4 regions of the Dorea sp. YH-dor226 genome follow, and region 1 is predicted to be linked to each of the others. Evidence: predicted binding sites of a transcription regulator. Region 1 holds the regulator's gene; each other region holds the start of a gene.
What was found. Region 1 encodes Rex, which represses fermentation and respiration genes when NADH is low (regulators of the CRP and FNR family bind a similar motif). Its sites were predicted from a motif close to ATTGTTAANTANTTAACAAT; they were not measured.

Region 1 (2,197 bases):
ACCGAAGATCGCATCGATCAGTACGCTGTATTTTGCCTCTTCGTATCCATATATAATCTTGCCTCCGGCTTCCTTAAGGAGACGCATCTGTTCTTTTGTCTCTTCTGTACAATGCTCCTTATTGCCAATAAAACAGGCGGTAGCCGGATATCCCATCCTGGTAAGGATTCTCGCAATTGCCAGACCATCTCCGCCATTATTCCCGGAGCCACATACAACACAGGCTCTGGACAGATCCAGATATCTGTCTGTCATTACCTGCACACAGCATCTGGCAGCCCGCTCCATCAATACAAGGGACGGAGTACCTATTGTCTGGATCGTATACTGATCTGCAGCCTTCATCTGACTGCCATCCACCAGATATCGCATTGTCTCACCCCCATATCAAAGAACGTGTAAGAACAGGCATGTCTGCACATGCCGGACCTTACACGTCTACATCATCTTTATTTTTTGTGTTCTTCGTTATAACGGCTTATATTATAGGATAACTGCATAAGACTTTCAGATAAATGCACATTTTCCACGATGATATTCTCTGGAAGATTCAGGTCTGTATGTGCAAAATTCCAGATCGCACGTACCCCGTTTTCAACCAGCATATTCGCAACCTCAATTGCCTTTTCTTTTGGAATCGTAAGAACAGCAATATCTATATTATTATTCTGTACAAAAGACTTCAGATCATCCATCATACGTACCGGAACGCCCCGGATTGCCACACCCTCCAACCGTGGATTCACATCAAAGATTCCCTTTAATATAAAACCACGTTTTTCAAATGCTGCATAGTTGGCCAGTGCCTGCCCCAGATTACCAGCTCCGATAATAATAATATTGTGATCTTCTTCAAGTCCGAGAATCTTACCAATCTCTGTGTACAGATACTTTACATTATATCCGTATCCCTGTTGACCAAATCCTCCGAAATTATTAAGATCCTGACGAATCTGTGACGCAGTCACTTTCATTCGTTTACTGAGATCATTTGAAGAGATTCGTTCTACTCCATTTTCTAAAAGTTCTCCCAAATATCTGTAATACCTTGGCAACCTTCGTATTACCGCCTGCGATATCTCTCTTCCTTCCAATGTATTCACCTTCCTGTTATAGTCTAAAGATATTATATAAAATCGGAAGATTAATGTCAAACAATAGTTGTAATTTACACCATTTCCGTTATAATTATATCGTATGCAAAGGAGGAAATACCATGATATTAGCATGTCACGGAATCAATAAATCCTTCGGTGAAAACGTAATTGTCGCCGATGGATCATTTCACATAGAGGATCATGAAAAGGCTGCACTGGTCGGACCAAACGGCGCCGGAAAGTCTACTCTCCTGAAGATGGTCGTCGGAGAACTGCCTTCTGACGGCGGAACTGTCATTCTCACAAAAGGAAAGACTCTCGGCTATCTCGCACAGCACCAGCAGATGCAAAGCGGCAATACCATCTATGAGGAAGTGAAGCTTGCCAAGTCAGAGATCATCTCCATGGAACAACAGATTCGTTCTATCGAACTGGAATTAAAACATCTCTCCGGTGCGGAACTGGAAGCACGTCTGAACACTTACAACCGCCTGACTGCCGCTTTCGAACGCGCCAACGGATATGCCTATGAAAGTGAAATTACGGGCGTTCTTAAGGGTCTTGGCTTTACAGAAAACGATTTCTCCAAGCCGGTTGACACACTTTCCGGCGGACAGAAAACACGCGTATCTCTTGGAAAGCTGCTCCTCACAAAACCGGATATTCTCCTGCTGGATGAGCCTACCAACCACCTGGATCTGAATTCCATCTCATGGCTTGAGACTTATCTTCTCAACTATCCGGGGGCTGTTCTGATCGTCTCCCATGACCGGTACTTTCTGAACAGAGTTGTCACAAAGGTACTGGAAATCGAGCAGGGATCTTTGATGACCTATCAGGGCAATTACAGCGATTACGCCGACAAGAAAAAGAAACTTCGGGAAGCGCGACTGAAGGAATATCTGAACCAGCAGCAGGAAATCAGACACCAGGAGGCTGTCATCGAAAAACTTCGTTCTTTCAACCGTGAAAAATCCATTAAACGTGCAGAAAGTCGCGAAAAAATGCTGGAAAAGATGAAGCCTGTAGAGAAGCCCCAGGAGCTGAATACGGAGATTCATCTGACACTGGAGCCTTCCTGTGTCAGTGGAAACGATGTA
Region 2 (2,197 bases), on a different contig from region 1:
ATGAGAGCAGAGAATAATCTTTCCTCCGTCAGCAATTAATTTCTTGATTGTTGGAAGTGCTGCAACCAGACGATTTTCATCTGTAATCTTGCCATCAATAAGTGGAACATTAAAGTCACATCTTACAAGCACTCTTTTTCCTTTTACATTAATATCATCAACTGATTTTTTATTGAGCATATGATTGCCTCCTTTTTTACTGCTGCATTTAAAAAGAGCCCGGTCCAATAAGACCGGACCCTTTGTGAGTCTTATACAATAGCCTTTTGCGACATGCAATCAGCACTTTTCGCCAATATTAAGCTAATTCAGCAAAGTATTTGATTGTTCTAACCATCTGGCTTGTGTAAGAGTTCTCATTGTCATACCATGATACAACCTGAACTTCTGTTGTTCCGTTGTCTAATGGAAGAACCATTGTCTGTGTTGCATCGAATAAAGAACCAAATCTCATACCTACGATATCGCTGGAAACGATCTCATCTGTATTGTATCCGAAAGATTCATTAGATGCAGCCTTCATAGCCTCATTGATCTGATCTACAGTAACTTCTCCTTCAACTACAGCTGTCAGGATTGTTGTAGAACCTGTTGGGGTTGGTACACGCTGAGCAGATCCGATTAATTTTCCGTTCAGTTCAGGGATAACAAGTCCGATTGCTTTTGCAGCACCTGTGCTGTTTGGAACGATATTAACTGCAGCAGCACGAGATCTTCTTAAATCACCTTTTCTCTGTGGTCCGTCAAGTGTCATCTGATCGCCTGTGTAAGCGTGGATTGTGCACATGATACCGGATTTGATCGGAGCAAGATCATTTAAAGCCTTAGCCATAGGTGCTAAACAGTTTGTTGTACAGGAAGCTGCAGAAATAACTGTATCTTCTGCTGTAAGTGTGTCATGATTAACATTATATACGATAGTTGGCAGGTCTTTTCCAGCTGGTGCGGAAATAACAACTTTTCTGGCGCCTGCTTTGATGTGAGCAGATGCTTTTTCTTTAGAGGTATAGAAACCTGTACACTCAAGAACAACGTCTACACCGATTTCTCCCCAAGGAAGCTCTTCTGCATTAGCTTTTGCGTAGATCTTGATTTCTTTTCCATCAACGATGATAGAATCTTCTGTTGCTTCTACTTTGTCAGCTAAAGCATATTTTCCCTGTGAAGAGTCATACTTTAATAAGTGTGCGAGCATCTTTGGAGATGTTAAGTCGTTGATTGCAACAACTTCATATCCCTCTGCTCCAAACATCTGTCTGAATGCAAGACGTCCGATACGTCCAAATCCATTAATCGCTACTTTTACTGCCATGATTAATTCCTCCTAAAGTTTGTTTATTAACTGGTTGCGCAGTCTTCTATTGTGAACTCCTTAACAGTTTTTTCCAAAATTGTTAAAGATTCATCAACTGAAACAATTGTACTAAATCTGATACAAAAATTCAAGTGCTTTCTTTTGGTTTTCCTTTTTTTATGGAAGTTGCTTAAAAACCGGCTTTCGCCCACAAAATTCTGTATAATATTTAAACCCGCAAACCCTTAAAATATCGGATACCTTGTAAAAATCATACGCAATATGCTCCGGTTTATGTCCGTCAGCACCTACTGTAATAATCTCACCACCAAGTTCCCGGTATCTTTTCAGCACATCCGGATGTGGATGCGCAAAAGGAAGCCCGTATTTTAAACCGGCCGTATTCAGTTCGATTCCTCTTCCCTTTTCGATGATTGTTTTCAATATCTCATCAATCAGATCCACATATTTATGGTAGGAATACGCTTTTTCCTTATTCTCTCCATATCGGACCATATAATCCAGATGTCCCAGAACATCATAATCTTCATACAGTCTTACATCTTCCAGAGTCTCTTCCAGCACAGCACGATAGATCTCCTCATCTGTATGTCCTTTAAAAATCTCTCCGTATGCAATATCCATCTTCCATATGCAGTGCACGGATCCAATCACAAAATCAAACGGATACTTCTTGACAAATTCCCGGTAATATGACTCCAGATATGGCTGAATCCCAAGTTCCACCCCAATTCTTACATCAATCTGATCTCTGTATTTTTCTTTCAGCGGCGGGAGCACCCGAAAATACTCTTCCGGATCAAATATATCTTCCGGTCCCCAGTCCATATTGTCTTTGTCATAATGATCGGTAAAACAGATCACCTCCAGCCCTTTTTCTAT
Region 3 (2,197 bases), on a different contig from region 1:
CGGGAGATGGAACTGTTCTATCAGGAGTATGCAGGACACGATATTGACGCTGTTATCACTACCAGAGAACTGGTAAAGATGATCCGTTCCGCGCACATCAGCCCGGATACACTGGAAGATATTGAAAGTGACCGTCCGATGCAGGAAGGTACCGGTGCAGGTGTGATCTTTGGAGCAACCGGAGGAGTTATGGAAGCAGCTTTGCGTACTGCATATTATCTGCTGAAAGGTGAAAATCCGCCGGAAGATGCGTTTAAAGCAGTGAGAAGTCAAGGATTTAATGAGAATAATGGTGTGCAGGAAGCAGAATTTGCCATTGATGATGTAAAAGTAAGAACAGCTGTTGTCAGCGGACTTGGCAATGCAAGAGCTCTTCTGAACAAAATTGACAGAGGAGAACTTCATTATGACTTCGTAGAAGTCATGGCATGTCCAGGAGGCTGTGTAGGAGGCGGCGGACAGCCAATCCATGATGGCGAAGAGCGTGCCTTTGAAAGAGGAAAGAATCTGTATGATCTCGACGTAAGATCAGAACATAGATTTTCTCATGAGAACCGTGATATTCAGGCTCTGTATGCGGAGTATTTTGAAAAACCGGAGTCTCATAAAGCACATATGCTGTTACATACAGAACACAGATTAGAAGGATTCTAAGATATCAGAAGGTACTGTTGCAATATAGGAATATATATCTATATGTTGCAACGGTACTTTTTTGTTGGTATTTCTTTTGGAAAAAATGACGATTTATTGTGACTTGTTTAATGGAATACTGTTGGATAGTTAAAAAAATAACATATACGTGAAATAATTATCAATCATATATTGACAAATAATTAACGAGCCTGTATACTTTGACCTGTAATTAAGTAAGAAACACTTACAGGGAGGATAACTATTATGGCAACCAAAAAGAAAGAAGCAGTACCACAGATCGTTGATAATGTAGAAGCTCTTGAGGCAAAGATGAAAGCAATGAGAGAGGCACAGAAGATCTTTGCTACGTATACACAGGAACAGGTAGACAAGATATTCTTTGAAGCGGCTATGGCGGCCAATAAAATGCGTATCCCACTTGCAAAACAGGCTGTGGAAGAGACCGGACGTGGTATTGTAGAAGATAAGATTATCAAAAACCATTACGCAGCAGAATATATCTACAACGCATATAAGAATACAAAAACATGCGGCGTCATTGAAGAAGATCCGGCATACGGAATTAAAAAGATCGCAGAACCGATCGGACTGGTTGCTGCCGTCATTCCTACTACGAATCCTACTTCAACTGCAATATTTAAAACCCTGATCTGTCTGAAAACCAGAAATGCCATTATTATCAGTCCGCATCCGGCTGCAAAGGCCTGCACGATTGCAGCCGCCAAAGTGGTTCTTGAGGCAGCTGTAAAAGCAGGTGCACCGGAAGGAATCATTGGCTGGATTGATGTTCCATCCCTGGAATTAACGAATACAGTAATGAAAGATGCAGATATCATTCTGGCGACCGGCGGACCGGGCATGGTCAAGGCTGCATACTCTTCCGGAAAACCGGCACTTGGTGTTGGACCTGGAAACACACCGGTCATTATTGATGATACTGCAGATATTAAGATGGCGGTAAATTCTATCATCCATTCCAAAACATTTGACAACGGTATGATCTGTGCATCTGAACAGTCCGTAACCGTTCTTGACAGCATCTATGATGAAGTGAAAAAAGAATTTGCATACAGAGGATGTTACTTCCTGAAAAAGGGAGAGGAACTGGATAAGGTTCGAAAGACGATTATAATTAACGGTGCACTGAACAATAAGATACCTGGAAAATCCGCATATGAGATCGCAAAGCTTGCAGGAGTGGAAGTTCCTGAAAACACCAAGATTTTGATCGGTGAAGTGGAATCTGTAGATATATCTGAAGAGTTCGCGCATGAAAAGTTGTCACCGGTACTTGGTATGTACCGCGCGAAGACTTTTGATGAGGCTATTGCTAAGGCAGAGCGTCTGGTAGCTGACGGTGGATATGGGCATACTGCATCTCTGTATGTACATCCGGCAGAGAAAGAAAAGATTGCAAAACATGCAGCAGCAATGAAGACATGCCGAATTCTGATCAACACACCTTCTTCTCATGGTGGTATCGGGGATCTGTATAACTTTAAACTTGCTCCGTCTCTTACACTCGGATGCGGTTCCTGGG
Region 4 (2,197 bases), on a different contig from region 1:
CTTCGGAAATATTCTTGCGGCCTATTATGCAAAGCAGATGGGAGTGCCGATCGATAAGCTTGTATGTGCATCCAATGAGAATAAAGTTCTGTTTGATTTCTTCCAGACCGGAACTTATGACAGAAATCGTGAGTTCGTACTTACTTCTTCTCCGTCTATGGATATTCTCATCTCCAGCAATCTGGAACGTCTGATCTATCTGATATCAGGAGAAGATGATCAGAAGACAAAGCAGATGATGGAAGATCTGAAGTGCAGAGGTGTATATGAGATAACGGATGATATGAAGGCACGAATGAATGATTTTGTGTCAGGATATGCAACGGAAGCAGAATGTGCTCAGAATATCAGGGAAGTATACAATAAGACCGGATATGTGATCGATACACACACTGCGGTGGCATCTTATGTATGCGGGAAATATCAGGAAAACTCACTGGATTCCAAAAAGAGTGTGGTTGCATCTACTGCAAGTCCGTATAAGTTTGTAAAAAGTGTTCTGACGGCAATCGATGAAAAGTATGCAGATATGGATGAACTGGATCTCTTGAAAGTATTGGAGACTGTGTCCGGTGTAGAGATGCCACAGGCAATTCAGGATATTCTGAATGCAAATGTTCTGCATACCCTGGAATGCGAGAAGGATAATATGCGCGAGACAGTGGAGAAGATTTTAAATATATAAGAATATTTATGTTAATTATAAATAAATTTCATAATTGGAAAAACAAAAAATGCAGGATTAATTGATTAATCCTGCATTTTTTGTAAAAGTGAAAACGAATTTTTAGGAAAAGAGAAAAATAAATGAATAATAAAGGATATAAACTTTCGCGAAAGAGATTGTTAAAGTGTTGACTTTTTTGTAGAAAAATGCGATAATGGAACAAATGTCGTTGTTGCGGGACATGGGATAGGATGAACAGCTCCGACGACGCTCAAATTTATAGAAAAGAGGTTAAACAAAGATGGCGAAAATCGATTTAAGTAAGTACGGCATTTCAGGAACTACAGAGATTGTACACAACCCTTCTTATGAATTATTATTTGAGGAAGAGACACAGGCAGGTCTTGAAGGATTTGAAAAAGGACAGGTCAGCGAGCTTGGAGCAGTGAACGTAATGACAGGCGTATATACCGGACGTTCTCCAAAAGATAAATTCATCGTTATGGATGAAAACTCCAAAGATACTGTATGGTGGACTTCTGATGAGTACAAGAACGATAACCATCCGGCTTCTGAAGAGACATGGGCAGCAGTAAAGGATATTGCAGTAAAAGAGCTTTGCGATAAGAAGCTTTATGTAGTAGATGCTTTCTGTGGAGCGAATAAGGATACACGCATGGCGATCCGTTTCATCATGGAAGTTGCATGGCAGGCTCATTTTGTTGAGAACATGTTCATTATGCCTACCGCAGAAGAACTTGAGAGTTTTGAGCCAGATTTTGTTGTTTATAATGCTTCAAAAGCAAAAGTTGAAAATTATAAAGAATTAGGACTGAATTCAGAGACTGCAGTTGTGTTCAATATCACAAGTCGTGAACAGGTTATCATTAATACATGGTACGGCGGAGAGATGAAGAAAGGTATGTTCTCCATGATGAACTATTACCTTCCGCTGAAAGGAATTGCATCTATGCACTGTTCAGCAAATACAGATATGAACGGAGAGAACACAGCAATCTTCTTCGGTCTGTCCGGAACTGGTAAGACAACACTTTCTACAGATCCAAAGCGTCTTCTGATCGGTGATGATGAGCACGGATGGGATGACAATGGAGTATTTAACTTTGAAGGTGGATGCTACGCAAAAGTAATTAACCTGGACAAAGAATCTGAACCGGATATCTACAATGCGATCAGACGTAATGCGCTTCTTGAGAACGTAACACTTGACGCTGACGGAAAGATTGACTTTGCAGACAAGAGCGTAACAGAAAATACACGTGTTTCTTACCCGATTGATCATATTGAAAAGATTGTACGTCCGGTATCTTCCGCTCCGGCTGCTCAGAATGTAATCTTCCTGTCTGCAGACGCTTTCGGAGTACTTCCACCGGTATCTGTACTGACACCAGAGCAGACACAGTATTACTTCCTGTCAGGATTTACAGCAAAGCTTGCAGGAACAGAGCGTGGAATCACAGAGCCGACACCTACTTTCTCTGCTTGCTTCGGACAGGCATTCCTGGAACT

Region 2: gap (type I glyceraldehyde-3-phosphate dehydrogenase) is a predicted target of Rex. The motif match lies at 1,391-1,410, and genes of this name have one in related genera.
Region 3: adhE (bifunctional acetaldehyde-CoA/alcohol dehydrogenase) is a predicted target of Rex. The motif match lies at 825-844, and genes of this name have one in related genera.
Region 4: pckA (phosphoenolpyruvate carboxykinase (ATP)) is a predicted target of Rex. The motif match lies at 843-862, and genes of this name have one in related genera.

What each region holds. Positions count from the first base shown of each region.
Region 1 is NZ_JBDOHS010000004.1:95,793-97,989, reverse strand. It holds gene ABE547_RS05070 (NAD(P)H-hydrate dehydratase) at 1-372, opposite strand, end outside; gene ABE547_RS05065 (redox-sensing transcriptional repressor Rex) at 450-1,094, opposite strand; gene ABE547_RS05060 (ABC-F family ATP-binding cassette domain-containing protein) at 1,217-2,197, shown strand, end outside.
Region 2 is NZ_JBDOHS010000008.1:60,284-62,480, forward strand. It holds gene ABE547_RS08555 (phosphoglycerate kinase) at 1-180, opposite strand, end outside; gene gap (type I glyceraldehyde-3-phosphate dehydrogenase) at 299-1,312, opposite strand; gene ABE547_RS08565 (histidinol-phosphatase HisJ family protein) at 1,472-2,197, opposite strand, start outside.
Region 3 is NZ_JBDOHS010000001.1:113,504-115,700, reverse strand. It holds gene ABE547_RS00585 ([FeFe] hydrogenase, group A) at 1-654, shown strand, start outside; gene adhE (bifunctional acetaldehyde-CoA/alcohol dehydrogenase) at 901-2,197, shown strand, end outside.
Region 4 is NZ_JBDOHS010000014.1:46,365-48,561, reverse strand. It holds gene thrC (threonine synthase) at 1-685, shown strand, start outside; gene pckA (phosphoenolpyruvate carboxykinase (ATP)) at 969-2,197, shown strand, end outside.